Flavivirga spongiicola: one gene and its partner. The protein of the gene in region 2 interacts with the protein of the main gene of each other region in a pairwise test. Links are inferred from orthologs where the notes say so. Each region holds a gene or a part of one and is shown on either strand. Other genes may lie near its edges.

Region 1 (3,650 bases), 3.5 Mb from region 2 along the record:
GCCCTAAATCTACAGAAGAAGCATTTGCTTGATGATTTAGCTCTGCTATAATCTTTAAATTTGGGTTGTTTTCAATAACTCTTTTTAATGTTTGATAGGTTGTATCAAAATCTTGATGGCTTGTTTTTGAGATAATTCCTGTTTTAGTCATAAATAATAATACTTTTTATTTTCTATTGACTTTGTCTCCAAAAACTACATTAACCTACAATGTTGACAATCTTTCCAGGAACTACAATCACTTTTTTAGGTTCTCGTCCTTGTAATTGTTCTTTTGTTTTTTCGTGCTCTAAAACTGTTTTTTCAATAGCGTCTTTACTCATGTCTAATGGCAACTCTAGTGTAAAACGCATTTTTCCATTAAATGAAATTGGGTAATTTTTACTACTCTCTACCAAATGGCTGCCGTCAAATTTTGGAAAGCTTGCTGTTGATATAGATTCATTATGCCCTAATTGACTCCATAACTCCTCTGCAATGTGCGGTGCGTAAGGTGATATTAAAATCAATAGTGGTTCAAGTATGTCCTTACTGGTGCATTTTTGAGATGTCAATTCATTAATAGCTATCATAAAAGTAGACACCGATGTATTAAACGAAAAATTCTCGATATCCTCTTCTACTTTTTTGATAGTTTTGTGGAGGGTTTTGAGAGCATCCCTAGCAGCCCCATCCGACTTCCCCAAAGGGGAAGAGTCAACGTAAAAAGTTTCGTTTTCTCCTTGATGGTATAGTCTCCACAGTTTTTTAAGGAATGAGTGTACACCTGTGATACCTGCTGTATTCCATGGCTTGTATTGTTCTAAAGGTCCTAGGAACATTTCATAAAGGCGTAGGCTGTCTGCACCATATTGTTCGCAAATGTTATCTGGGTTGACGACATTGTATTTAGACTTGGACATTTTTTCAACGTCGCGACCTACTTTGTAAATATCATTATTCTCTTGAATTATTTCTCCTTTTTCTCCTATGAATATAGCGTCTTTAAATTCTTCCCTCCAATTTTTAAAAGCTTCTATATCTAATTCATCTGAAGCATTTACAAAAGATACATCTGAATGTACGGGAGTAAATCGAAATGCATGGTACATATCAGCTATTGACATATCTTTATTTCCTTCGTCAATAAAATCAACTAAACCCTTTCTAATTACTTCTTCAAAGTTTTGATTAAAATATGTTTGCAAATCTTCTTTCTCAATAGTATCATATTTTGATTTAGAAATAAAAACAGGTTTAACCATCAAACCAAATTTAAGATCGTCATCATTCTTAAAACTATCTAACAAAGTACTACTTGGTTCATATTCGAGTCTATAAACAAAAGCGCTTGTCCCTAAAATCATCCCTTGGTTAATTAGTTTTTTTGCAAACTCATCATAAGGTACAAACCCTTTATCAAACATAAATTTTTGCCAAAAACGCGAATATAATAAGTGTCCTGTGGCATGTTCGCTTCCACCTATGTATAGATCTACTTGTTGCCAATAATCAATGGCTTCTTTAGAGAAAATAGCATCCTCGTTATGTGGATCCATATAACGATTAAAATACTGTGAACTTCCTGCCCAACCTGGCATGGTATTAAGTTCAAGAGGATAGATGCCGTTATCTTGAGACCCTTCGACTGCGCTCAGGGTGACAAGGTCATTACTTACTACTTGATTCGTATTTGTGTCCCAAGCCCAAATAGTGGCGTTCCCTAATGGTGGTTCACCTGTTTCGGTTGGTAAATATTTCTCAACTTCTGGCAACTTGATTGGCAAATGTTCTTTAGCAATCATTTGCGGCATGCCATTCACATAATATACCGGGAATGGTTCTCCCCAATAACGTTGTCTGCTAAATACGGCATCGCGCAATCTGTAATTGGTTTTTCCCTGACCTTGTTCCAATTGTTCTAACTCAAAAATAACACGTTTGGTAGCTTTCTTAGAGTTCATTCCGTTTAAGAAATCGCTATTGGCTATGATGGTTTTCTCTTTATCAGCAAAGGCTTCTTCAGAAATATCAACTCCTTCAAAAATATTAGGGATAGGTATATTAAAATGTTTTGCAAAATCATAATCGCGTTGATCACCACATGGTACCGACATCACCGCACCAGTACCATAACCAGCTAACACATAATCACCAATCCAAATAGGGATAGGCTCTTTTGTAAATGGGTGTTCCGCATAAGCGCCTGTAAATGCTCCTGAAATGGTTTTTACGTCTGCCATTCTATCACGTTCACTACGTTTTGCAGTTGCTAAGATATAAGCTTCAACTTCTTCCTTTTGTTCTGATGTTGTTATTTGTGATACTAGTTCGTGTTCTGGTGCTAGGGTCATGAACGAGGCTCCGAAAATGGTATCTGGTCTTGTTGTGAAAACGTCTATATTTTTTTCAAAATTTTTGCCTTCGGCTAAAATTTTGAAAGAGACCGAAGCTCCAACCGACTTTCCAATCCAATTACGCTGGCTTTCTTTTAAAGAATCCGTCCAATCTATGGTATCTAGTCCTTGAAGCAAACGTTCTGCATAAGCAGAAATACGCATACTCCATTGAGTCATTTTTTTACGAATTACAGGATGTCCGCCACGTTCAGACACGCCATTTACAATTTCGTCGTTTGCTAAAACAGTACCCAAAGCCGGGCACCAGTTTACTTCAGTTTCTGCTAAATATGTTAATCTATATTGTAATAATATTTTTTGTTGTTTTTCAGATGAAAACCCATGCCATTCATCCGCAGAAAATGTTTCAATGTCATCATCACAAACCGCATTCACATTTGTATTTCCTTCTGTTTCGAAAATGCTTACTAAACCTGAAATATCTTCAGCTTTGCAAGTAACATTATTATACCAGGATTCGAATAATTGAATAAAAATCCATTGCGTCCATTTGTAATAACTCGGATCCGATGTTCTAACCTCACGAGACCAATCGAACGAAAAACCTATTTGGTCTAACTGTCGACGATACGTTTTTATATTTTCAGCGGTCGTTATAGCAGGATGTTGTCCAGTTTGAATGGCATATTGTTCTGCTGGCAAACCAAAACTATCATATCCTTGAGGATGCAATACATTGAAGCCTTTATGACGTTTATAGCGTGCATAAATATCTGAAGCAATATACCCTAATGGATGTCCAACATGCAAACCCGCACCACTTGGGTAAGGAAACATATCTAATACATAGTATTTTGGTTTTTCACTATTATTAACAGCTTTAAACGTTTGGTTCTTTGCCCAATACTTTTGCCATTTGGCTTCAATTTCGTTGAAATTATATTTCATCTTAAATTTTCATATCTGAATGCCATTGCGAACAAAGTGAAGCAATCTGTTTCATTTCATGAGATTACCACGTCGCTTCGCTCCTCGTAATGACGAATTTGAAGTCGCAAATTTACGTTTTAAATAGAAAACGGTAAAGAGATTACTTTATTAATACATTTGATTATGTTACTAAATATATGTTTGTAGAATAAATAGAATTACTTTTGATCCCTAATTATTTTAATCAACTAAAAATTGTCCATTAAAAATATATATAAAGCACACTTAGCACTCCTTGGAGCTAATATTATTTATGGTGTAAACTACATTATTGCCAAAGGCATTATGCCTAATAAAATAGGGCCTTCGGCTTTTGTTTTT
Region 2 (2,999 bases):
TTCAAAATTGTCAAAACAACCAAATGGATTTTAAAATTCCTAAATACATATATTAGACTGAGTGATTTACCAATTTTTACAACTAAAAAGACATATGCTAGTATAAACAATATATTACCAACAAAATAATCAATTTGATTTAAATCAATCTCTTTGCTACTTGGTACATAAGGAATTATGACCCCCATCAAGTCTGAGACTGAATAACATATAATAAACAACAAAAAGAATGTATTTTTTCTTTCGGCGAAAATCACATAAATTAAAGCTATTAATGGAACAATCATACAATCCAAACAAAGCGCAATTGCTTCATTACCATTAAATTCATAAATAGCAAATAATATATACACTAATAAAACAAAACCCACCAAGACTTTCGACTTGTACATAATAGCGATTTTTAGTTATTGCACAAATATAGATAAATTTTACAATTAATCGATAAAAAAACACTTTTTATCGATTAAAAATACTTTTCGTCGATTATTTATATAGATTATTGGATTCTTTGTAAGAATTCATGTTCATTTATTAAAAGCACCCCTAATTGATTTGCTTTTTCCTTTTTACTAGGCCCCATATTACTACCTGCAACAATATAACTTGTTTTAGAAGAAATGGAACTACTTAACTTTCCTCCGTTATCTTCAATTAGTTTTTTAAGTTCATTTCGGGACACACTTTCAAAAACACCAGAAACCACAATTATATCTCCTTTTAATATATTAGTTTGACCGATTAGTTGTTCGGCAGATAATTCTAATTGAACTCCAAATTGCTGCAACCTATTAATTATATGTAAGTTTATTTCTGAACTAAAAAATACACTTACACTTTCCGCAATCTTAACGCCTATCTCATCAACATTCACCAAACCCTCTTGAGTAGCACCTGCTATAGCATCAATACTTTTATAATGCTTTGCCAATTTCTTAGCAACTGTCTCCCCTACATATCGAATTCCTAAAGCAAATAGAACGCGCTCAAAAGGAATATTCTTAGATAACTCTATACCTTGAATTAAATTATCAGCACTTTTTTCCGCCATTCTTTCTAAAGGGATAACTTCCTCTTTAGTTAATTCATACAAATCTGAGTAATTAGAAATCAAACCTTCATTTACTAAAAGAGCTACGGTCTCCCCTCCTAGCCCATCAATATCCATAGCTTTCCTCGATATAAAATGTTGAATCCTCCCTATTATCTGTGGACTGCAACCATTATAATTAGGACAATAATGCTGTGCTTCTCCTTCCTGTCTTATGAGTTCTGTTTCACACTCCGGACAACTAGTAATATATTGTGTTGGTTCTGAGGGATTATTCCGTTTACTTAAATCTACACCCAGAATTTTTGGAATAATTTCCCCTCCTTTTTCAACATACACGGTGTCTCCTACTCGTATATCCAATTTTTCTATTTGGTCTGCATTATGTAAAGAGGCACGTTTTACAGTAGTTCCTGCTAATTCCACAGGTTCTAAATTAGCTACCGGTGTAATCGCACCTGTACGCCCAACTTGGTATGTAATACTATTCAGTTTTGTTGATACTTGCTCCGCTTTAAACTTATACGCCATTGCCCATCTTGGCGCTTTAGCCGTATAACCTAACTCTTCTTGCTGCTGCAAACTGTTTACTTTTACAACAACACCGTCAGTCTCATAAGGTAAATCGTGACGATTCACATTCCAATAATCCACAAACTCCAGAACCTCATCAATAGAGTTAGTAAGTTTTGCGGCCTTCGGTACTTTAAAACCCCATGCTCTTGCTTTTTCTAAACTTTCAAATTGTGTTTGGATGCCTAAATTAGAACCCGTTATGTTATAAAGCATACATTCTAGTGGTCGTTTAGCTACCTCTGCACTATCTTGAAGTTTTAAACTTCCTGAAGCCGTGTTCCTTGGGTTTCTATAAGGTTCTTCCCCAATTTCAATACGCTCTTCATTCATCTTATTAAAACCGTCAAAAGGCAATACAATTTCACCTCTTATATCAAATTTTGCAGGGTATCCGTCACCTTTTAACTGTAACGGTACCGATTTAATAGTTTTTATATTTACTGTTACATTATCTCCTTGAAATCCATCCCCTCTTGTAACTGCTCTGGCTAGACTGCCATTTTCATAAGTTAGACTAATAGATGCACCATCATATTTTAATTCGCAAGTATATTGAATGTCTCCATCTACCAATTTTTTAATACGGGTTTCCCAATCCTGCAAGTCTTCTTTTGAATAGGAATTATCTAAAGAATACATGCGGTGCTCATGTGCAATCGTTTCAAAATTCTTAGTAACCCCTCCACCAACTCGCTGTGTTGGAGAATTAGCATCAAAAAACTCAGGATGTTTAGCTTCAAGATCTTGAAGCTCTTGAAGCTTTATATCGAAATCATAATCAGATATTGTTGCATTATCAAGCACATAATAATTGTAATTATGTTCTCTAAGTGATGCTCTTAATTCGTTAATTTTATTTTGAATACTACTCATTAGTTTTCTCCCCTTTTATCATTCTATCTTTTTTAAAGATATCTTGTTTTAATTTTATATTATTGAAGTTGTTCTTTTTAAGTAATTGAATCATATCATTCCCTAAATACTCGTTTATTTCAAAAAATAACAATCCTTTATCTTTTAAATTACCTAGAGCAAATTGTGTAATAGCCTCATAAAACTGCAACGGTTTTTCATCTTTTACAAATAATGCCAAATGCGGTTCATTATTTATGACATTTGGTTTCATAAATTCTTTTTCTTGCTCACGAACATATGGTGGATTGGATACGATAATATCAAATTTTAAGTTTTTAAAATCAGAGTTAAAGGTCTCTGTATCTAGGATATTTGCTTCAATAAATTCAATGGCTACATTATTCAATTCGGCATTTTGCTCAGCTATTTTAAGCGCTTCCTTGCTAACATCCAAAGCATAAACTTTTACCTTTGGCAGGCTCTTAGCTAAAGAAACGGCAATACACCCACTACCAGT

What was found. Proteins that work in one complex are often made in the same cells at the same time.
Region 1: the proteins of ligA (region 2) and Q4Q47_RS06045 interact in binary tests that used the Escherichia coli proteins (3 or more experiments, as listed by UniProt). The link is inferred for Flavivirga spongiicola from one-to-one orthologs.

Annotation. Positions count from the first base shown.
Region 1 is NZ_JAUOEO010000001.1:1,570,178-1,573,827, forward strand. It holds Q4Q47_RS06045 (leucine--tRNA ligase), read right to left. Parts: upstream 3,288-3,650; coding sequence 201-3,287; downstream 1-200. Other genes in the region: Q4Q47_RS06040 (DUF302 domain-containing protein), read right to left, coding at 1-151; Q4Q47_RS06050 (DMT family transporter), read left to right, coding at 3,525-3,650.
Region 2 is NZ_JAUOEO010000001.1:5,022,368-5,025,366, forward strand. It holds ligA (NAD-dependent DNA ligase LigA), read right to left. Parts: upstream 2,501-2,999; coding sequence 500-2,500; downstream 1-499. Other genes in the region: Q4Q47_RS19985 (hypothetical protein), read right to left, coding at 1-392; prmC (peptide chain release factor N(5)-glutamine methyltransferase), read right to left, coding at 2,493-2,999. UniProt on the Escherichia coli protein: DNA ligase that catalyzes the formation of phosphodiester linkages between 5'-phosphoryl and 3'-hydroxyl groups in double-stranded DNA using NAD as a coenzyme and as the energy source for the reaction.